Regions from separate parts of the Paenibacillus sp. 01T442 genome, predicted to be linked through region 1. Evidence: riboswitches for the same ligand, from Rfam matches in the RefSeq annotation. Region 1 holds a riboswitch; each other region holds the start of a gene.
What was found. A riboswitch is a leader RNA that binds a small molecule or an ion and turns the genes downstream of it on or off. The one in region 1 is predicted to bind thiamine pyrophosphate.
Positions count from the first base shown of each region.

Region 2: another riboswitch for thiamine pyrophosphate. It lies ahead of AC1DLM_RS03975 (ECF transporter S component); the one in region 1 lies ahead of AC1DLM_RS06810 (thiamine phosphate synthase).
Region 3: another riboswitch for thiamine pyrophosphate. It lies ahead of thiC (phosphomethylpyrimidine synthase ThiC); the one in region 1 lies ahead of AC1DLM_RS06810 (thiamine phosphate synthase).

Region 1 covers NZ_JBFTPF010000005.1:55,796-63,616, reverse strand. Annotated here, with positions in the region: gene AC1DLM_RS06840 (ArsR/SmtB family transcription factor) at 1-262, opposite strand, end outside; gene thiE (thiamine phosphate synthase) at 1,444-2,103, opposite strand; gene thiD (bifunctional hydroxymethylpyrimidine kinase/phosphomethylpyrimidine kinase) at 2,100-2,942, opposite strand; gene AC1DLM_RS06825 (thiazole synthase) at 3,263-4,030, opposite strand; gene thiS (sulfur carrier protein ThiS) at 4,035-4,238, opposite strand; gene thiO (glycine oxidase ThiO) at 4,222-5,445, opposite strand; gene AC1DLM_RS06810 (thiamine phosphate synthase) at 5,461-6,066, opposite strand; TPP riboswitch at 6,208-6,306, opposite strand; gene hflK (FtsH protease activity modulator HflK) at 6,488-7,495, shown strand; gene hflC (protease modulator HflC) at 7,492-7,821, shown strand, end outside.
Region 2 covers NZ_JBFTPF010000002.1:245,760-253,580, reverse strand. Annotated here, with positions in the region: gene pyk (pyruvate kinase) at 1-728, opposite strand, end outside; gene AC1DLM_RS03985 (AraC family transcriptional regulator) at 854-1,636, shown strand; gene AC1DLM_RS03980 (DUF3105 domain-containing protein) at 1,670-2,365, opposite strand; TPP riboswitch at 2,597-2,706, shown strand; gene AC1DLM_RS03975 (ECF transporter S component) at 2,846-3,442, shown strand; gene AC1DLM_RS03970 (ABC transporter ATP-binding protein) at 3,447-4,946, shown strand; gene AC1DLM_RS03965 (energy-coupling factor transporter transmembrane component T family protein) at 4,937-5,734, shown strand; gene AC1DLM_RS03960 (YuzC family spore coat inner layer protein) at 5,779-6,174, opposite strand; gene AC1DLM_RS03955 (S-layer homology domain-containing protein) at 6,293-7,666, opposite strand.
Region 3 covers NZ_JBFTPF010000016.1:65,059-72,879, reverse strand. Annotated here, with positions in the region: gene AC1DLM_RS15750 (beta-galactosidase) at 1-1,285, shown strand, start outside; gene thiC (phosphomethylpyrimidine synthase ThiC) at 1,353-3,122, opposite strand; TPP riboswitch at 3,218-3,327, opposite strand; gene AC1DLM_RS15740 (AbrB/MazE/SpoVT family DNA-binding domain-containing protein) at 3,452-3,688, opposite strand; gene AC1DLM_RS15735 (sugar phosphate isomerase/epimerase family protein) at 3,968-4,822, shown strand; gene AC1DLM_RS15730 (Gfo/Idh/MocA family protein) at 4,825-5,841, shown strand; gene AC1DLM_RS15725 (glucosamine-6-phosphate deaminase) at 5,861-6,643, shown strand; gene AC1DLM_RS15720 (N-acetylglucosamine-6-phosphate deacetylase) at 6,633-7,814, shown strand.

The DNA.
Region 1 (7,821 bases):
CAAAACCACGTGCTACGGCACGATAAAATTTTTGCACAATGCCATTCTTAAGCTCCGTACGAACAACGCAAATCAAATTATGACGTTCAAGCTCATTCAAATGATAATGCACCTTGGCACGCGCCATCCCTAACAACTTAGCCAACTGCTGACCTGTATAAGCTTTCTCTATGAGATATAGCAGTACTCTAGCGCGAAGTGGATCACTAATTGTTTTGAGTTGTTCGAGTTCTTCAATGATATAAACAGGCTGCAGTTTCATCGTGGATCCGACCTCCCTCTCCAGTACCAAGATTAACGAATGTACCCATGCTAGAACGAGTTTTACCTCGAAAAAGCCTTGCTACAAGCGCCTCTTGGTCTTCTTATAATCTCTTAAAGAGATTAATTAAACGACGGTCAAATCTTTTTAACCGTATCATAATGCTAAACAGAATCTATGTCAATTGCGGTTTCAGACTACCTAATAATTCAGTACGAGGCCTTTTTTCATGCGACATTTCACCGCTTTAAAGGATTACCGAAATTAAGCTTTCTACTATGGTAGCAAAAAGGGACGTTTCTGTCACCATTAAAGGTAGAAACGTCACCAATAAATTACCGAGCTAGGCTGTATGGCTCCATTCAATGGAGCTCTCTCATCTACGATTGTTTAAAACTAGTAATTTCAGGTGTACTTCAGATGACAGATAATGATTATTGTCAGTTGTTATTCATTAACCTGAGGCGGGAATGCGCTGTTCCACTATCAATTACTTAAACCGAATTCTTCGGCTAACAGAAAATGATTTTTGTCATTTGATAGCGCTGTGGTGGCGGAAGATGCAAATGAGGACCCGGAGGGCTACTCTATCAAATGCTCATAACCAGAAATTTCGAATTACAAAAAATGATTTTTGTCAGTTGTTACTCTTTAACCTGAGGCGGGGGTGCATTGTTCAACTTTCAATTATTTAAACCGAGTTCTTCGGCTAACAGAAAATGATTTTTGTCATTTGATAGCGCTATGGTCGCGGAAGGTACGTATAAGGACTCGGAGGGCTACTCTATTAAATGCTCATAACCAGCAATTTCGAATTACAAAAAATGATTTTTGTCAGTTGTTATTCATTGGCCTGAGGCGGGGATGCATTGTTCAACTTTCAATTATTTAAACCGAGTTCTTCAACTAACAGAAAATGATTTTTGTCAGTTGTTAGCGCGCTTTGGTGAATGAAGATATGAATGAGGGCCTGGAAGGCTACTCTATCAAATGCCCAGCAATTTCGAATTACAAAAAATGATTTTTGTCATTTGTTATTTGTTATTCATTAGCCTGAGGCGGGGGTGCATTGTTCAACTTCCAATTATTTAAACCGAGTTTTTCAACTAACAGAAAATGATTTTTGTCATTTGATAGCGCTGTGGTGGCGGAAGATGCAAATGAGGACCCGGAGGGCTGCGCTACGGGAAAAACAGCGTGCGCAACGCCGCTGCAGCTTCGCGCGGTGAGCGAGCACCCGCGATGGCGCTCACCACTGCCACGCCGTCCGCGCCTGCGCGGATGACGGCGCCTGCATTCGTGGCATCGATTCCCCCGATGCCCACAAGCGGCAGCTGGATGCCGCCTGCGCGCATCCGCGCTAGTACGGCAGGCCCCTGGACCTCACGCGCATCGAGCTTCGTGCGCGTGGCGTACTGGGGGCCTACACCAAGATAGTCGGCGCCTTCGGCCAGCGCCGACTGGGCTTCGCCCAGATCGTGGGCCGAGACGCCCACGATCATATTCGGCAGCCGCTCGCGCACCGCGGCGGCTGGGGCATCCTCTTGGCCGATGTGGATACCATCGGCCTCAAGCTCTAGAGCGAGCCGTTCATCATCGTTCACGATGAACGGGATCCCGCGCTGCGCGCAAAGGCGGCGCAGCCGTGCGCCCAGCGCGAGCAGCTCCGGCCCCTGCAGGGCGCCGGGGCCCTTCTCGCGCAGCTGAAACATCGTGATGCCGCCGTCGATGGCGGCTTCCAGCACTTCATACGGGTCAGCCCCGCCACAATTCGGGCTGCCCATCACCAAATACAAACGCAGAGCTTTACGCAGCTCTCCAGCACTCAACACGACACTCATCGCACACCTCGCATGGCCGTATCATTGGAATCAGCAGCTCGAACACCCTGCTGATACGCCCAATGATTCGTCGGTCCATGCCCGCTGCCGATATGTAAAGGCTCCGAAATCGCAGCGTGGATGAAGTTCTTCGCCAGCTGCAAAGACGCCTTAGTCGTAAGTCCCTGCGCCAACCCCGAGGTCAAAGCAGCTGCAAATGTGCAGCCTGTTCCATGCGTATGCTGTGTAACTAATCTTTTGGAGGTGAACTCCGTAAAGGAAACGCCATCATACAGCAAATCCGTCGCCTGCTCCGTATTCACTTCATGGCCGCCTTTGATCATCACATGCTTGCAGCCGTATGCATGAATTCGCAAAGCCGCTTTCTGCCGAGAGTCCCTGTCCGTAATCAATATCCCGCTAAGCGCCTCCGCTTCAGGAATATTCGGCGTCACCACATCAGCTAGGGGCAGCAAGGAATGAATCATCGCGTCAATCGCCTCTTGCTGCAAGAGCGAAGCTCCGCCCTTGGCGATCATCACCGGGTCTACAACGATTTGCTCCCATGCATACTTCTTAATCGCCGCCGCTACGATGCGAATAATTTCTCCGCTAAACAGCATTCCTGTTTTGAGTGCATCAGGTCGCAAATCTTCACCAATAGATGCCAGTTGGCGTTCGATTGCCTCTGCGCTTATTGGGTAAACCCCTTGCACACCTAGTGTATTCTGTGCGGTAACAGCCGTAATCACGGACATTCCGTACACGCCGAGTTCTTGAAATGTCTTCAAATCTGCCTGAATGCCCGCTCCACCGCCACTGTCCGAGCCGGCAATCGTCAATGCTTTGTAAATCGCCACGATACTCCCCCCTACTTACATTTTGCAACTATTTGTGCTAACGGTCACGACAGACGCTATTGTCGCCTATTTCACTATCTCCATAATCTAACGGACACGGCAGTCGTTATCGCAGCTGAATTTTCCAAATGAGCAAGAAAATCGACTGAATAACGACCTCTGTGTCCGTTAGCTTTTTAAAACTTCATCTATACACGAAATAACGGTTCCTGTGTCCGTTAGCCAAGGGAAGACCAAGACCAAGACCAAGACCAAGACCAAGACCAAGACCAGACCAGACCAGACCAGACCAAAACCAAAGCCAAAGCCAAAACCTAGAACTACACCCGGCTCAACCCATCCATCGGACTGCTCGCCGATGCATATCGCTTCTTCGGAATGCGCCCCGCTTCAAAGCCCGCACGTCCCGCTTCGATCGCGAGTTTCATGGCATAAGCCATTTTGACGGGATCCTTCGCTCCAGATACTGCTGTGTTCAGCAGCACACCGTCTGCTCCCATTTCCATCGCCAACGATGCATCAGAAGGCGCACCAATCCCTGCGTCCACGATGACCGGAACTGTCGCCTGCTCGATGATAAAGCTCAGATTCAACGGGTTAATGATTCCCTGCCCCGTGCCAATCGGTGATGCACCAGGCATAATCGCGTGTACGCCAAGTGCTTGCAAACGTTTGGCTAATAACACATCATCCGATGTATAAGGAAGTACGATAAATCCTTCCTCCAGCAGCATTTCCGACGCTTTCAGCGTTTCCACAGGATCGGGCAGCAGCGTCATTTCATCCCCAATAACTTCGACTTTGATCATGTCGCACAGGCCAGAAGCCTTAGCTAAACGTGCGATGCGGACGGCTTCTTCGGCTGTTTTGGCACCGGCTGTATTCGGCAGCAACGTGAAATTCGACGTGTCCAACATGGACAAGAAATTCGGCTGACTCGCCTCAAAAATGTTCATCCGACGAACGGCAAACGTCAGAATTTGGGACTCACTAATATCCACCGCTTGTTTTTGAATCTGAAAATCAGGAAACTTCCCCGTACCTAGCAACAGACGTGAACGAAACTCATATGGACCGATTTTTAACATATCTTTATCCTCCTCCAACGAAATGAACGATCTCAATTTTGTGACCTTCCGCAAGCTCAGCACCAGCGTGATCCTCTTTATGTAAAATGGCTGCGTTATGCTCAACCACGAGCATTTTGTCGCTTAGGTCGAAATGCGCAAGCAGCTCCACAACGGTCCTAATCGTATCGGGTACGTCAACCTGCTGACCATTAATGTGCAGTTTCAATGCTTATCAATTCCTTTCCTGTAGCTGAAAATATGTCTTGACCCTGCTGACTCACTCGCGTGGTCTTTGGCGAAAAATCCGGGCTGAAGGCATCCAGCCAAGGGGCTATCGCACTATTCCCTTGGTCTCCTCCGCCATCTCCGCCCAAAATCCAATCCGCCATCACCCTCCCGGTGATCGGGCTCAGCAGAATCCCGTTGCGGTAATGACCGCACGCTGTATACAAGCCCTCCACCGTCGGTACTTTGCCGATGTAGGGCAGCCCGTCGGCTGTCTGCGGGCGCAGCCCCGACCAAGCCTTCTCCCACTCTGCATCGCCGAGGGCGGGCATCAGCCCCCTCGCGCGATCCATCAGCTCGGCTAAGCCCGAGAGCGATACCTTGCGGTCATAGCTGTGCGGCACGACCGTCGCGCCGACCACCAGCCGTCCGCCGGCTTTCGGAACGATATAGCACCCTGGCGAGAACAGGGTTTTCTTCAGGAGCGGCTTCGGCGTCCTAACGGAGAAGCACTCGCCTTTCACGGGATACATCGGCAAGTCGATGCCGATGCCCGCTAGCAGCTGACCGCTCCACGTGCCTGCGGCGACGACCACGTGGTCGCTGTAGAGCGGACCAGCGGCCGTCAGCACMCCGATGACGCGCTCCTGCGCGGTCAGCAGCCCTTGCACCTGGGCGAACGGTTGCACCTTCGCCCCAAGCACCTGCGCCGCCTGCGCGAATGCCGCCGCCAGCAACGGAGCATCGACCTGCCCATCTTCGGGCAGGTACAGGGCTCCGCGCGTGGCTGCGCTCAGCGCGGGCTCTATAGCCGTGGCTTCAGCTGCGCTGAGCCACTGGGCTTTCTCGCCCGCGGCGCGCTGGAGCTTCTCCCGCGCGCGCAGCTCCTCCTCTTGAACGTCGCTGAGCGCGACGTTCAGCAAGCCCTCACGGACGAGACCGATGTCGATGCCCGTGAGTTCTCGAAGTTCCCCGCTCAGCTCGGGGAACATGGCACGGCTTTGGCGCGCCCATTGGAACAGGGCGCCGGTGTTTTCCATCTCGGACTGCGCACCGAGCATGCCTGCTGCCGCAGCAGAAGCTTCGGTGCTGAGTTGGCTGCGCTCTAGCAGTGTGACGAACTGCCCTCTTTTAGCCAAGTAATATGCGATGGATGTACCGATAACACCACCGCCAACGATGATGACATGGGATCTTGCTGCTGACATTTCGCTCACCTCTATTTAATGAAGCTCATCATGATAGGCCAGAACGGCTCCAAGGGGATCCGCTGCTTCCCATATTCCGCTCATCACCGCGATGCCGGATGCTCCTGCATCCAGAACGGACTTTACCCTTGCAGGTGTCATCCCGCCTATCGCAATCACCGGAATATTAACGTGATGAACTAATTGTCTTAACTGCTCCAAGCCCCTAGGCGGCACGCCCTGCTTAGAGTTGGTCGCAAAAATATGACCGAACATAAGATAATCAGCCCCTTCTTTTTCACGCCACATCGCCTCGTCTGCCTGATGCACAGAGACTCCGATGCGCTGTATCCCACGGCAAAACTCATCCTGAATAACAAGCGATGGCGTCGAGCCTGGAAGCTGAAGCCCCCCTGTTTGCAAGGCTAGAGCGATAGAGGGAAACCCGTTGACGTACAGTCTTTTGGCAGGAACCCCTTGCTCCAATAAGTACTGAACGCCGATAAACACTTCGTCCAAGGACTTCGTTTTCTCGCGAATATGAATCGCTGTGACATACGGGTGAATCTGCGCCGCAATCTTGGCGATCTCGGACCATGTATGCTTCCCGCCCGATATGACATGCAACTCTTTCTCCGACACCTACGGCCCACTTCCTCTCCACCAAACACCACTTGTCTTTACAGCACTATTCATCCCGACTTAGTAAGTAACACAAAAAAACCACTTTCCTCAGGAAAGTGGTTGTAGGCTGCCTCATCATAAACAGATATAAAATCGGCTCCAAAGCTCGTTCCACTTTCKTCCGCTGGCATAAACCAGATCAGGTTCAAAGGGTTCAGTCTACACTGTCTCAGCCTCTCGGCGCCCCTAGGGATTCATTCGTATGCAATTACTAAACATCATAGCATGACAGCCAACTCTTGGAAATAACAATTTTCCATTCATCTTACAGTCGACCTAGTCTTTCTCAGCTTGCTGAGAATTACGTCTCCTTATTGAAACCATTTCCAAAACTTCCCGTATAGAATATCAGTAAATCTTATATTAAGGGGTGTTTGCCATGGAACCATTTGTACTGCCAGAACCCGATCGACGAAGACCCTCTTCCCTTCCGCCAGGTTTGATGACCAAAATTGTTATCGGCCTTGTTATCGTTCTCGTCCTTATTTTTGGATCGTCCACCTTCTACACGGTACAGGAGCATGAGAAGGCGGCTATTTTAACATTAGGCAAATATACGACAGAGAAGGAAGCTGGGCTTCACTTTAAACTCCCTTTTCCTATTCAACAGGTGATTGTACTTCCTGCCAAAAAGACGCAACGGATCCAAATCGGCTTCCGTGAAGTAGGTGGCAAAATCACTCCCGTAGAAGAAGAAGCGATGATGATCACGGGGGATGAAAATATTTTATCCGCTGATGCCGTGGTGGAATGGAATATCAGTGACATGCGGAACTACTTGTACAATATTGATAATGCAGAACTATTCCTACGTAACTCGGCGAGTGCAGCGATTCGTTCCGTTATCGGCGCTACGGCGCTAGACTTTGCCATTACAGAAGGAAAAACCGAGGTCCAAGGCAAGGTCAAAGAACGATTGATTGAGATGCAGACGAAGTATCAAACGGGTATTCATATTGTCGATTTGAAATTCCAAGATATCGAGCCGCCAGCTGGCGATGTACAGAATGCTTTTAAAGATGTAACCAATGCGCGTGAAGAGAAAAATACGAAGATTAACGTGGCGACGAAATACGAAAATGATATCCTTCCAAGGGAGCGCGGTAACGCTCAAGCACTGCTTGAGAATGCAGAAGCTCAGAAGAAATCACGGATTTTGAATGCGCAGGGGGATGTGGCGAAGTTCAATGCCCTGTATGCGGAGTATGCCAATAATAAATCAGTAACAGAGAGCAGACTTATCATCGAGACGTTAGAAAAAATATTGCCGAATGCCAAAATTTTCATCAGCGACAGCACGGGCGAAACGGTCAAATATTTACCAATTAATGAGCTGTTGCGCACACCTGCTGCTGCAACTGGTACGACTGGAGGGACTGCGAAATGACCTTACAAAGCAAATGGATTATGAGATCCATCCTTGGTATCGTTGTCGTCATTTTGTTCCTGATTTCCATCTTTATTGTCAAAGAAGGCCAATACCGCGTCGTTCTCAAATTCGGAGAAGCCGTTCGTATCCAAACAGAACCTGGTATTCATTTTAAAATTCCATTCATTGAATCGGTTCGTACGCTTCCCAAATATCAGATGGTGTATGATAGCAAGCCTACTTCCATTTTGACCAAAGATAAAAAGCCGATCGAAGTTGATAACTATACGGTATGGCGCATTGATGATGCTCAGCAATTCTTGCGTACGATTCAATCGATCACT
Region 2 (7,821 bases), on a different contig from region 1:
CCACGGGCCACCATGATGCCGTCGGAAGCTTCCAGGATACCAGCGAAGTTCGTCATGCCTTCTTCGTTCTCGATTTTCGAGATGATCGGTGTCAATCCTGCGCCATACTGCTCTAGAAGGGCACGAACCTCACGAACATCATTTCCGTTACGAACGAAGGACATCGCGACGATTGAAATATTTTCCTCAACGCCGAATTTGATGTGCATGACATCGCGCTCCGTCACACCCGGCAAGGATGTGCGTACGCCTGGTAAGTTAACACCTTTGCGTTGCTTCAACTGAGCGGGGTTCAAGACGCTGCAAGTCACTTCTGCGCCATCGATCATTTCAACACGCAGCTCGATGGAGCCATCGTCGATCAATACGAGATTGCCGGGCTTAACATCCTGCGGCAAACCTGGGTAGTTCACCGATACACGGCTGGAATCGCCGATAATTTGTTCAGTTGTCAAGACGATGCGATCGCCCGTTTGCAAGTCATAGGAAGCATCTTTCAATTGACCGATGCGGATTTCTGGACCTTTGATATCCATAAGAATCGGGATAATAACGCCCATTTCTTGCGCAGCTTGGCGAACACGCTGAATACGACCGCGGTGCTCATCCAAATCGCCATGTGCCATATTTAAACGCGCGACGCTCATGCCGGCGCCAATTAATTCTTTCAGGGTTGGGACGGAGTCGCACGCAGGACCCATTGTACAAATGATTTTTGTTCTACGCATCGTGAAGGACTTCCTTTCGAATGTAAGAGATTAGTTGGCTTCATTATATGCCTTATCCATGTGATTTTCTATGAACTATAGTATGATATATGTAATATAGTATGATACAAGGGGGCGAGGATTTTATGCAGCTAACTGGCATTCACTATGATAAAAGCAGTACATGGAACGAGGAACAGCCCATAATGCGCCCGGACTGGACACTTGTTTTCGTGATCTATGGCCGCTGTGTGTACTGGGTCAATGAGAAGAAACAAGTGCTAGAGAAAGGGCAATGGCTCCTCGTCCCGAGAGAAACTCCCTTCTATGGCCGGAGTGTGCCAACGAAAATACATGAGAAATTTGTGCTGCAATTTGACGCGCAGGCAGCACAAGACATCTTTCCGCTACTGCAACAATCGTCCTACACCTGTCGCCAGACCGGCAAATTCGACATCATCGCAGATCGGCTGCGTTTGATCCATCGCGGCTGGCAAGACAAACAGCCCTATTACATGGCGCTATGTGAAGCGCATCTGCAAGAGCTGTTTGTGTTTCTCCAACGGGAGTCGGATCAGGCTGCCACAACCTCGACAACCGCACTTCTCGTGGAGCAAATGAAGGGCTATATCCAGAATCATTACCGCGAGCATGTCACCAAGGACGAGTTAGGCAGCTGTATCAGCCGCTCGCCGAATTATGCAGCTTCGCTTTTTCGCCAAGTCACGGGTCAAACGATCAGTGAATTCGTTCACGTCACGCGAATCAAAACAGCCGTCTACATGCTGCGTCATTCCGCCCTGACCGTCACCGAAATTGCCGAGTTTATTGGCTATAACGATCCGTCTTATTTCTATCGTGTATTCCGAAGAATGACAGGTTTAGTACCAACCAAACTAGTTTCAGATCGTGAAACGATTCGGAAATAATTCGGAAATAATTCGCAAGTAATTCGCAAGTAATTACATCGTTCCGCCGCCGAGCCGCACGTTAGCAGGAATTTGCTCAGGACCTTTGTTGATATAGTCGTGAATGAACGTTCCAACACTAGCTTCATCGAATTTGGCGAGTGACATTGTTTTCGTCCAAGCCGTAACCACGACCTCTTGATCGGCTGGCACATCGACATTGGGAACTGCTAGCACACCAGCACCAGCCGTCTTGAAGTGGGTCAAGTAGTCAAGTCGATCGAGCAGCTCCTTCGGTGCATCGGGATGGTAATGGATGATGATATCGCCATGCTCCAAGTTGTGGACAAGCATCTCGTAACCAGGTCTTTCCTTATAGAATCCGAATTTCAAATCATGTGGGCTATGCGTACCTGAAGTAGGGATTTTCATCTCGTACATCAAGGTGCCATCTTTATGATCGCGTCCGTAATCCTTATCTGTTGTGACCTGAATGTTGGCATGGAAATTAAGCTTATCTAAGCTGTACTTGCCTGCGGAGCTTTGAATGAGTGAAGTACCGACGCTGCCGAGAGCGATGATGAGCAGGGCATGTGAGAGAAGGAGCCATGTTTTATGTTTCTTTTTTAGGGCTTGCTTTTCAGCCTTTTTCAACCGCGAGGTGTTGTCTTTGTTTATTCTTGCTGCGAGTACATAACCAATGATAGCTGCAATGAATAGAGCTAGTCCGATATAGAACAATATGGTCATCAATTTCAATCCCTTTCTGCATCGTGGAATCATCCACCCTGAATAAGTTTCTTTGTTGAAAAATAAGAGGACACTACAAATTGTAGTTTTTCTAAGGGGTGGAAGTCAACTTCTAATGTTATCCTGATTTTGGCATGTTACCAGTGCAGACGAGCATGGGGAAGTTTCTCCGTTTCTTTGGGAAAAAAAGGATTGCCAAAGAGCAGATAATCCGCTACAGTTAAGCCAAATGAATAGCAACACGGGTGCTTGATGAAGTCAGGCTGAGATAGTGGCCCTATGCCACTGACCGTTAATCTGATCTGGATAATGCCAGCGTAGAGACCTGATGTGCTTTTTTATGCACAAATGTTCAAGCCTGCCGGTATTCCGGTGGGCTTTTTTTGTCCTTAAGGGGCAAAAAAGACCATGTATCCAAGGTTGGCGTGTTCGCTTATCTCATTGACAAATATGAATGGGGAAAAAGGAGTCGAGAAGAAGATGGAGCAAAAGGAAGCAAGTAAAAAAGGGTTGAAGCTGACAGATATTTTGATCACGATTGTTATTTCAGCCGTGTTTGGTGTGATTTATCGGATTTGGGGACCGATCTATGATCTTATGAAGCCGCTAGGCTTACATGCAGAGCAGTTGAGCTATGGCATGTGGTTCATGGCAGCGACATTCGCGTTCCTCGTGATTCGCAAACCAGGCGTTGCCCTGTTGGCTGAAGTTGCAGCCGCAACGATCGAGGCCTTGTATGGCGGCCATTGGGGCGTGTCGACGCTCGTCTTTGGATTGCTGCAAGGGCTTGGTGCAGAGCTGGTGTTCGCGGCTTTCCGCTATCGTCGCACTAATGTGGGAGTAACGATTCTTGCATCTTTCGCTTCCGCGATCATGTCCATTTTTGTGGATACGTACTATGGCTATATCGATCAGCTGGCATTCTGGAATTATCTATTATTCATTGGTTTACGGTTACTGGGTAGCGCTTTGATCGCGGGTGTATTCGCCTACTATTTGACAGGTGCTTTATCCCGCACAGGTGTATTGAATCTGATTCGTCCAGTTTCCAAAAAAGATTACGACGTACTGGGGTAACGAGATGAGCGAAGGAATGAGCGTTACGAATCTACGGTTAAAATATCCCGGCGATGACGCCCCCCTGATCTTTCAGGGGGTTTCCTTTTCCATCGAGCGGGGTGAGAAGGTACTGCTGCTGGGACCTAGCGGCTGTGGCAAATCGACCCTGCTTCAGGTGTTGAGCGGAATTGTGCCAGACATGATTGAGCTGCCGCTCAAAGCGGATGAGATTCGCAGGCCTAGCCGGTGGGGGTATGTGTTTCAAGATCCAGATACACAGTTCTGTATGCCTTATATTGATGAAGAAATCGCGTTCGTGTTGGAAAATCAGGAAGTGCCGCGGGAAGATATGCCTGCGCGCATCCGGTATTACTTGGATTTGGTCGGGGTGCATGTGCCTGATGCGCATACGTTGATTAGTACGCTGTCCCAAGGGATGAAGCAGCGGTTAGCGATCGCAAGTGTACTGGCGCTTGAGCCAGAGGTGCTCTTTCTCGATGAGCCGACGGCGCTGTTGGATGATGAGGGTACGAAGCAGGTATGGGACACGATTCGAGCCATTAGCGGGGACAAAACTCTCCTTATTGTCGAGCACAAAATTAGCGGCATGCTGGATTTGCTCGATCGGTTGATCATCTTAACTCCAGAAGGCAAGGTATTGGCCGATGGACCGCCGCTTGCCATGTTTGAAGCTTACAAAGAGCAAATGAGGGAATATGGCATTTGGTATCCTGAGGTGTGGGAGGACTATGCCAAGGAGAATCCGCAGGCAGCGGTGAGGGGAGACGACCTATGGAATGGGCATCCCACTAGTGTGGTGCCGTTAGCACCCGTTATGGTCTTCCAGGATTTCGTCGGTGTTCGCGGAGGACAGATCAGGACCTCTGTGGATAACTTTAGCGTTTATCCAGGGGAATGGATCACCGTTATCGGTGCCAACGGTGCAGGCAAAAGCTCGCTCCTCCTCGCGATCATGCGGCTCGTCCCAACCCGCGGAAGCTGTGTGATCGCGGGCGTGAAGGGCAACAAAGTCGAGCACCTTGCGGAGCAAGTCGGCTTTGTGTTCCAGAACCCGGAGTTCCAGTTCGTCACGAACTCCGTGGAGGAAGAGCTGACCTATGGCTTGCCAGAGGGTCAGCCGAGGAACGAGCAATGGGCAGCGGCTGAGCTGCTGCTCCGGGAATACGACCTGCTCGCGCTGCGCGAGCGGCACCCGTTCCAGCTCTCGCTGGGCCAGAAGCGCAGGCTTAGCGTGGCGTCCGCGATGGTTCGCGGGCCACGCATCCTGCTGCTAGATGAGCCCACCTTCGGGCTCGATGCGCGCGGCACGCTGCGCATGCTCGAGGGGCTGGAGCGGCTGCGCGCCAGCGGGACCGTGATCGTGATGGTGACACACGATCACGAGATCGTCAAGCGCTGGGCAACGCGCGTCTGGCAGGTCGAGGCCGGGCGCGTGACGGAAGTCGAGCACGCATCCATTATTTATGCTGTCCCGGGAGGAGAGCCGCTGCTATGCAAATAACGTTCCCCTTTCGCGAAACATGGCTGCATCGGGTAAATCCGGGTGTGAAGCTTGTCTTATCGATTCTGCTATTCATCGTTGTCGTCTTCACTCATAATCTCAATATGATGCTGTTCCTGACGTTAGGCGCGTTGCTTCCGCTGGCGCTATTATCCGGACATCCTACGAAGAGACTGCTGCTCTATGCGTCACCATTTCTGCTGATTTTCGTGTCCTCCACAGCGGGCATGATGATGTTCGGTATCGGGGAGACCGAATGGTTTCATCTTGGGATCATTAGAATTACCGAGGAAAGCTTCTACCGCGGGATCCATCTTGGTTTGCGCGGCATCCAGGTTGCTTCCGTCGGCTTGCTGTTCAGCTTGACCACGCGGCCTGTCGCGTTGTTCTATGCGATGATGCAGCAGTGGAAGGTCGCGCCGAAGTACGCGTACAGCTTCCTGGCAGCGCTGCGCATGCTGCCCGTCATCCTCGAGGAGCTGCAGACGCTTCGCTATGCGCTCAAGGTTAGGGGCAAGCGTCAGCAGCAGAATCCGCTGACATTGTGGTACACCACGATGCGGATGATCGCCATTCCGCTGCTGGCTCAAAGCATTCGCCGTGCCCACCGGACGGCGGTGGCGATGGAAGCGAAGCGTTTTTCGATGAGTCGTAAACGCACGTATTATTATGTATCTTCCTACTCGATGTTAGATATATATTACATCCTCTACTGGGTCATGCTCATTGCAGCATCCTATTGGCTCGCGGTTACGTGGCCTCTGCTAAACAGTGTAGATGTGCGTTGAAAGAAGAGCAACCCTACTCGCGGTAACGAGGTGGGTTGCTTTTTTTATTCGCCCCATTTGAGCATGAGCGTGACTCGGCAGCATTGATTTGCGGTCACACGGGGACCAACCACGAATTGTATGGTACTGGGGGAGTAGCTCGTTTCGATGGTAGAATCACTACCGAAGGTTTTAACAATACGATCGACTTCTTTTTGGTTGCCGTTCTGAGCATTCGTCATTAATTGACGAGCGATTTCTGGGTCTGTGAGCTTTTTGACGACGATAGAAGCATCTTTTAACAAGTGCTCCGAGGCAACGACGGAGTTAGAAAGCATTTTGGTATTAACTGGAGGAAAGTTGCGGTCCCACGCCCAGTAAGGTGCATAGTGGTAGGGGTGAGCAGGATATAGATGATACTGAGCTGGGGGATAGGTATAAAAGGTTGGGTCGTTGTACATCGAGACCGACCCCTTTCTGTAAAATGATGAGCACTAGCAATATATGTAAGAGATGGGCTAGTGTGCGTCCCCATACAAAAAAGCTCCCCGGAAGGGGAGCTGCATGTCTTCGTTCAACTTATCTGGATGTTGTTAGTGTGACGTAGCTTGTTACTTTGACGCCCGAAGCTGAAACGGCAGTAAGTTCAAAATTGGTTACATTACCCGTTACATGCACGGTACCATCGGCATCAACCGATACAGAGCCAACCGCAGAGCCAGTTTCCCCGCGCACATCATTCGTAATAAATAAAGTGCCTAGAGCAAAGTTATAGTTTCGGATATCGAGGTTCTCATATGTGTTTCCATAATTGTCTGTAGCCTTAAGATCCATGGCTGTGTATGCGTCGAAATTAGCTTTGTACACATTGTCACCAACACTCATTGTCATAGGTTCAGTAATGGAAGTTTCCCCCGCCGTCAATGTCTTCACAGTCACAGCGGTACTTTCGACAGTTACGCTGACATGCAGTTGTTTAGCTTCTCCATTCCCAACTTGCACAATAAGACTCACGTCCGTAGTACCGGGTTTGTTACCCAGCACGTAAGCACGATGATCGGAGGTAAGGCCTACTTTAGCAATGCTAGGGTCTAAGGAGACAACCGATTGTACAATGCCAGGAGTCGCAATATCTTCACCAGCGGATGTTGTTAATTTGATTTTGATCTCTTTGGCAAATTTACTTAGCGTAGGATCTTCAGCAATCGTTTTGGTGATAGTACCTGTAGCGGAGCTAGTCAATCCACTATCAATGACGCTGCCCAAATGGTAATCACCTACAACCGAAACATTACTTGGGTTAGAAGGTGTTACGACTGGCGGCTTCTGAGCGTTGAAAGCATCTTGAGCCCCGTACGAGCTAACTACGAGATCCTCGCGTGTAGCGGCTTGATCGCCAGCTTTGCTAGTTGGATGAATACCAAGCGCAGTGGCCTGCTTAACCGCATCCGTGTACCAAGGCGAGCTTGCCATCGAAACTGTTTTTCCTAATCCTTTAAGAAGCACGGTATCCAACTGGGCAGCGGTAACCGATTCGCCAGGCTGGAATGTTGTATCTGTCACGCCGTCGATCAGACCGGCTTTTTTAGCCGCTTCAATATAAGGGATCGCCCAACCGTTAGCGGTGTCGTCTGCATGAACATCCGTGAAGCTGGACACGTTAATCGTAAGATCAACCGGAATATTGTAGATTTTCGTAGCTACTTTAGCGAATTGCGCACGCGTCATATTTTGTGAGATTCCGAAAGTTGTACCCGAAACGCCTTCGAAAATACCATCAGCGATCATACGATCGATTTTCGTTTTCAAAGCTGCGTTGCTTCCAGCCAAATCTGTAAAATCAGCGCTTGTTTTAACTGCAGCGGAGGCAGGTTGAACAAGTGTCAAAGAAGCGAATAATGAAAATGCCATGGCAGTCGTGGAGATGAGTGTAAGTTTTTTGTTTGATTTCATATAGGAATGGCCCCCTTGGCATGATTAGAATTTTGTGTTCTAGCAATCTAGTGGACTAGTATTTCACGTGCTTGTCTTGTTGCTATAACTATAGCTTGCCTGATCATCTACGTCATTGTCAAATTTCTGGCAGTCTCGATAGGAGAGTGCTAAAT
Region 3 (7,821 bases), on a different contig from region 1:
GGGACAGGATGAGGGCTTAGGGGCGCAGCGGCCATCGCCATTCTTTTATGCAGAAGCAGTGGACTATACGACGGTGCATACGTGGTGGTTGATGGATCAGTTGGTGTGGGACGGGATTTTCTCCAAGGCGCCGACGAAGCCAAGCTTGATTCAAGAAACGGGCATCATGTATGTCGAGACGGCGGATGGGCGTGCAAAGCGGTCGGAGTATGAGTTGCGAAATATTTTGGAGCGTAAATATGCTTATGCCTTCTCAACAGGTGGAGCGGGTGCTGTTCAGTGGATTTGGAATATCAACTTCTATATGAACAACATCAATGAGTCGCATATTGGTGCGCTGCGGGCAGACGGGACAGAGAAGCCAGAGGCGGATGTTTCCTATGATTTCGGGGCCTTCATGGGTGAGATACGCGATCTCTTTGTTGGCCGCAAATTAGAGGATGTCGTGGCGGTGTTCCCGTATTCGAATGATTTCTCCACGCGTAAAGTAGCCGGTGACGCAACAGCGAAGCTGACTCGCACGCTAGCTTATGGGATGAACGTACCGTTCCGCGGGTTGAGCGAGTATCATCTCGAGGCATTGTCGACGGATCAGCCGAAGTTGATTATCGTGCCGAGTGCGCATAACTTCAGTGATGCCGCTTTGGAGAAGTTGACGACGCATGTCCGTGAAAATGGCGGAACGCTGCTGTTTACTGGGCCGCTTGGATTAAATGAGTACTGGGCACCTGTCGCTCGGTTGACCGATATTGTAGGTGAAACGGTGCTCAGCAACATTGTGCGTGAAGAGGCGATGGTGTTGGAAGGAGAAATGGTTCCTGTGTCCTTCGGAGGTGCACGGATCGCTGAGTTGAATAAAGAGGTACCACTATCCGATGATGGAAAATGGAATTCACAGCATGGCGTCGTTCGCAGCTACGAGCTGGGCAAAGGGCAGCTGATCTGGTGTCCACTCCCAGTGGAGCTTGGTGAGCGCAGCGATGTACTCGAGAAGCTGTACGCGTATGCACTTAAGTCAGCTGGCGTTGAAGCGGAACTGACATGGGTAAAAGGCGGTCAGCTGCCGGGCGTGTATGGGCGGAAGCTCGGCTTCGACAGCGGTTCGTTGTTCATCTTCGTCTCGGAGTTCGGTGTGGACACGCAGGTTGAAGTGACCGATTCGGCGACGGGCCGGAGCTATGCGTTCGAGCTGGAAGCTGAGCGCACGGTGATGTTCGCCGCGAATTCTGCGGGCGAATTGTTGGCGGTGTATCGACCTGAGCAAGTGCAGGTCGAGGTGAAGTAGTAGCAGCTGAATGAAAAAAGGGTTGCGCGCGCATTGCACGCGCAACCCTTTTATTCTATAACATCACTTACGTATATAGGGCGTGGCCCGCTTTCTTAAACTCCTCTGACTTTTCATTCATTCCTTTTTCGATGGCTTGAGCTTCCTCAAGGCCCTGTTGTTTGGCAAAGTCTCGGATATCTTGGGAAATTCGCATGGAGCAGAATTTAGGACCGCACATCGAACAAAAATGAGCAACCTTGGCACCATCTGCTGGAAGTGTTTCATCATGGTACTCTATGGCTCTTTCTGGATCCAAAGATAAGTTGAATTGATCATGCCAACGGAATTCAAAACGTGCCTTGGATAACGCATTATCGCGATCCATGGCGCCTTTATGACCTTTGGCCAAATCAGCGGCATGAGCAGCAATTTTATAGGTGATAACCCCTTCGCGAACGTCATTTTTATTGGGCAAACCCAAATGTTCTTTGGGAGTTACATAGCACAACATGGCAGTACCAAACCAGCCTATCATCGCTGCTCCAATGGCCGAAGTGATATGGTCATAGCCCGGAGCAATATCCGTTGTAAGCGGTCCTAATGTGTAAAAAGGAGCCTCATCACAGATTTCAAGTTGTTTATCCATATTTTCTTTGATTAAATGCATGGGCACGTGACCAGGACCTTCTACCATGACTTGTACATCATGTTTCCAGGCGATTTTGGTGAGTTCGCCTAGTGTTTCTAGTTCTGCAAACTGGGCCTCATCATTGGCATCTGCAATGGAGCCTGGGCGTAAACCATCGCCTAAAGAAAAGGATACATCATAGGTTTTCATGATTTCACAGATCTCTTCAAAATGTGTATACAGGAAGTTTTCCTGATGGTGGGCGAGACACCAGGCTGCCATAATGGATCCGCCTCGTGAAACAATACCTGTCACTCGTTTGGCCGTAAGAGGAACATAACGCAGCAGAACACCAGCATGAATCGTAAAGTAATCGACACCTTGCTCAGCTTGTTCAATAAGCGTGTCACGGTACACTTCCCACGTCAAATCTTCTGCTTTTCCATTGACTTTCTCTAGTGCTTGATAAATTGGCACGGTACCAATAGGAACAGGGGAATTACGAATAATCCATTCTCGGGTGGTATGAATGTTTTTACCCGTTGAGAGATCCATAATATTATCAGCGCCCCACCGAGTAGCCCATCTCATTTTTTCCACTTCTTCTTCAATGGAGGACGATACAGCAGAATTTCCAATATTCGCATTGATTTTTACGAGAAAGTTACGTCCAATAATCATAGGCTCACTTTCAGGGTGATTAATATTGGCGGGGATAATCGCTCTACCTCGAGCGACCTCGTCTTTCACAAATTCCGGAGATACATTTTCGCGAATCGCGATATATTCCATTTCGGACGTGATGATACCTTGACGTGCATAATGCATCTGGGTTACGTTACGACCTGTTTTCGCTCTCATCGGGTGACGATGTAAGCCTGGAAAAACTTCGGTAACGTTCTCTTCCTTGGTATATCCGTTATCTTCCGGTTTAATCGTTCTTCCTTCATATATTTCTACATCGCCGCGTTCTACAATCCAATTCAAACGATTAGGCGCAATACCTGCACGAATATCGGTTTGGATTTCCTCATCTGTATAAGCACCACTTGTGTCGTAGACACGCAAAGGGGCATTTTCCTGTTCGCCGTAAGCGCCCGTGGTAGGACTCAAAGTGATTTCACGCATAGGGACTCGGATGTCCTTTCGTGAGCCCTCGACATACACTTTTTTGCTTCCCGGAAAAGAGGAGATTGAAGAAGAGTCGGTTTCTTTACTTGTTTCCATTGACATTTACATGCCTCCTATAATTGATTTGATCAAGCGGAGGATTCATGCTGCGAAAAAAAGACCGCATCTCTAATAGAGGCGGTCTCCTGGTATACAAAGAGATCTTGTGTTCCTCCGCTGGCATTATCCAGATCAGGTTTAACGGTCGATAGTTATAACTATCCTCTCAGCCTGGTCTCACCAAGCTCCCGTGATTATGCACTTAGGTATTTAATCTACACTTTATTTCTAACTATTGCAATCGTTATTTTATAAAAAATAGCCKATCAGGATCATCCCTGAGGGCTATGTTCGACTTTGCCGATGTTCGTGTGTCACGAGAATTACTACGTAATCTCTTCAATACAATTGCCGCATACAAGCTTCCCTTTGAAATAGGTCATGTCCTCGAAATTCCCACAGAACACGCACGCAGGCATATACTTCTTGAGCGTAATACGCTCAGGGTCCACATAGACTTCGATGGCGTCACCGATCTCAATATGGAGTGTCCGACGCAACTCAATAGGTAAAACAATCCGTCCCAATTCGTCAACTTTTCTTACAATTCCCGTCGATTTCATACAATTACCTCCTTTTTTCATGAACGAAGGAACTACTTCTCGTAGTTACAAAGACTCATATTGTGTATATAGACTATTCCACATATGCACTCAAATTCCTTTTATTTACTGGCTGTGATTTTCATGTAGTTGCCCATATCAATACTGCTGAAAGAAAGCGAAAAAAATGTAAACTTACTTCAATAGAAACGTCAACTTTGACCGAGACAATCTTGGTATAGTTAGGAAAAATAAGAAGAAAACAGAATCGCATGCTCAAGCGAAGGTGGAGGTTATTCATTGATTTGGAATCGATTAGGCGTACTGACGGATGAAGTATCTCCGGATTTCGAGAAAGCGTTGAATTGGGCTGCAGAGCAGGGTTTGCAACATGTTGAAGTAAGAGTTGTGAATGGCATGAATGTATCCGTGTTGGCTGACGATCAGATCGTTGGCATCCGCAAAATGGTTGAAGAGCGTGGACTGTATGTCTCCGCCATTGCATCTCCTTTGTTTAAATGCGCGTTGGATCCGAAGCGAATGGTTGAATCGGGGGACACGTTTGGGCAGAAGGAGGAAAGTGTAGAGGAGCATTTTAAGAAACTGGATAGAGTGATCGAAATCGCAAAACTGCTGGGGACAACGCGCATCCGTATTTTCTCGTTTTGGCGAGAGTTGGAGCCGGAGCAGCATCGTGATGAGATTGTTCATCATTTAAAAAGGGCAGGCGACATTGCAGCACGCGAAGGCGTGATCCTGCTCCTAGAGAATGAGCCTTCCTGTAACGGAGGCTTTGCTGAGGAAGTGGCGGCACTTGTGTCTGCCATCGATTCTCCAGCTGTTCGGGGCCTTTGGGATCCAGGCAATGAAGCGTATGGCGCCAGAGAGGCATTCCCAAGCGGGTACCAGTACATGAAAAATGCATTGGCCCATGTCCATTTGAAGGATGCTTACATTCGTCAAGATGGAACACCGAAATGTGTGCCTCTTGGTTCTGGGAATGTGGATATAACAGCTCAAATTAAGGCGCTTGAAGCGGATGGGTATACGGGGTTGTATACGATTGAAACGCATTTTGTTCCAGAAGGCGGAACCCAGCTGACAGGTACGCGAATGACGCTGGATGCGCTTCGAGCTCTGCTTGAGGAGGTGTAGGGTTGGCTAACTGGAGGTTCGGCATTATCGGCTGTGGATCGGTAGCTGATTTTCATATCGAGGCTATTCGTCAAATCGAAGAGGCAAGCCTAGTCGTGGTATCTAGTCGAGCGGAAGCGAAGGCGAAAGCGGTAGCTGAGCGAGAAGGCTGCACCTGGACGACGAACTACCGTGAGCTCTTGACCAGGTCTGATGTGGATATCGTCTGTGTCACAACTTCAAGCGGCAGTCACGCTGCCATCGGTTTGGAGGTCGTGAGTGCGGGCAAGCATCTGATTATCGAGAAGCCTATCAGCATGAATGTGAACGATGCGGAACGGCTTGTGCAAGCGGCCAAAGCGAATAATGTTACACTCTCTGTCATCTCACAGCGGCGATTTGAAGCACAGAATCAAGCTATTAAACGGGTTTTGGATGAAGGTGATCTCGGTAAGCTTCTGCTGGTTGAGGTGTCACTCCCCTTTCATCGATCCCAGTCTTATTATGATAGCGCGAAATGGCGTGGAACGATTGCCGAAGATGGAGGAGCTCTGATGAACCAAGGGATTCATTGCTTGGATCTGCTGCTGTGGTTCGCTGGTGACGTACACACTGTCTTTGGCAAGGTGGCTACTCAGACGCACGAGATGGAAGCGGAGGACTTGGGTTTAGCCATTTTGCAATTTAAAAATGGCGCGTTCGGTACGATCATGGCCTCGACCAGCATTGCTCCAGGCTTTGCAGCGACGATTAATCTGTACGGGGAAAAAGGCTCGATCAAGCTGGAAGGCTCGACGATCGTCCATTGGACAGTGCCAGGGCGAAGCGAACCGACTTGGGCAGAGGCAGGTGCCTACGGTGGCATTACCGATCCGCGCAGCATTGTGTCGGATTTTCATCAAAGCCAGCTGCTGGACGTCATGGCTGCCATCGAAGCCGGCGATGAACCTCTGGTTACGGGGGAATCTGGCCTGCGAGCGGTACAGCTAGTTGAACAGATTTATAAGAGCGCTGCCGAAGGGCGGCAGCTGACTATATGATAATTGGAGGAACGATCCTATGAGCGAGCCACAAGTACAAGATCAACCTGTTTGGCATACACGAATCGATGCGTTGAAGGTTAACGTGTATCAGAACCGGATCGCGTTGGGGCAAGCGGCTGGGCGAGATGCAGCCAATCAAATCAAGTCGCTGCTTGCTGAGAAAGCGGCTATCCGAATTATTTTCGCGGCAGCGCCCTCGCAAAATGAAATACTCGAAACGCTGGCTCAAGATGAAGCCATCGACTGGTCACGGATCACTGTGTTTCACATGGATGAATACATCGGGCTTAGTGAAGATGCGCCGCAGCGATTTGGGAGCTTTTTGAACGATCGATTGTTCGATCAGGTGAAGCCTGGCACGGTGCATTTGATTAATAGCATGAACCAGGCAGAGGACGAGTGCAAACGGTATAGCGCACTTCTTGAAGAAGCGCCGATTGATATTGTCTGTCTTGGCATTGGCGAGAATGGTCATATCGCTTTCAATGATCCGCCTGTTGCTGATTTCGCAGATCTGGAACTGATCAAGCGTGTGGAGTTGGATGACGTTTGCCGGCAGCAGCAGGTGAATGATGGATGTTTTGACCGTTTAGCTGACGTACCGACCCATGCATTAACTCTGACGATTCCAGCGCTGATGTCGGGTACGCATTTGTTCTGCTCTGTACCTGGTGTAACGAAGCATCAGGCGGTAAAACGCACATTGAACGGAGCCATCTCGACCGAGTGTCCATCGACGATTCTCCGCGAGCATCCAGACTGCACGATGTATCTGGACCGCGATTCGTATGGCCGATAAAACGAGCTTCATTCGCGCACGCCATTATGCCACAGGAGCACCTGTCACGATTACTGTCCGCGATGGACGGATAGGTGAAGTGATTCAGCTGGACGCTTCCCTGGAAGAGGAACTGCCGATCGTCGCCCCTGGCTTGGTCGATCTGCAGATCAATGGCTATGCTGGATTAGACTTCAACCAGCTTCCGCTGCAAGCGGAGACGGTTAGTCAGATCATCCGCAAGCTATGGCGGGAAAGGGTTACCTCCAGTTACCCCACCGTCATTACGAACACGCCCGAGGCAATCGCTAGTGCGCTCGGCAGTATTGCAAGCGCCTGCGAAGCGGATCCGGCGACGGAACAAGGTATTGCGGGCATTCATCTGGAAGGCCCGTTCATTTCACCGGATGACGGAGCGCGGGGCGCTCACCGTCTGGATGCCGTAAGGCCGCCGGATTGGGACCTCTTCTGCCGCTGGCAGGAAGCGGCTGGTGGCCGCATCAAGATCGTGACGCTGTCGCCGGAGTGGCCGGACAGTGCTACTTTCATTAGGCGCTGCGTCGATAGTGGCGTGATCGTGTCTATCGGTCACACCGCTGCGGACGCTTTGCAGATTGGCGAAGCAGTCGCGGCAGGCGCGCGGATGTCGACGCATCTGGGGAACGGGGCACACCTGATGCTGCCACGTCATCCCAATTACCTGTGGGAGCAGTTGGCACAGGATGATTTATGGAGCTGTGTGATCGCGGATGGATTCCATTTGCCGGACCAAGTGTTGAAGGTCGTGCTGAAAGTGAAAGGAGAGCAAGCGCTGCTTGTTAGCGATGCCGTAGCTATCAGCGGTCTTGAACCAGGCGTCTACAAGACGCACATCGGTGGAGATGTTGTACTTACCACAGAAGGCAAGCTTCACTTGGCTGCTGACCCCCGGCTGCTTGCAGGCTCGGCTCAGATGCTGCTGTGGGGCATTGCACATTTGTACAGACGGGGCATCGCTGAATTCCCAGCTGCTTGGGAAATGGCCTCGACACGACCGGCGCGTTTGATGGGATTACCCGTCGCAGAGGGCTTGTCGGTAGGAGCACCAGCTGATTTCGTTCTCTTGGATCGGGTGCGAGATGACGGACGCATTCGCTTGCGTCAGACTTACAAAGCTGGCAGGCTCGTCTATGATGACAGCTGCAAGATCTAAGGCCATG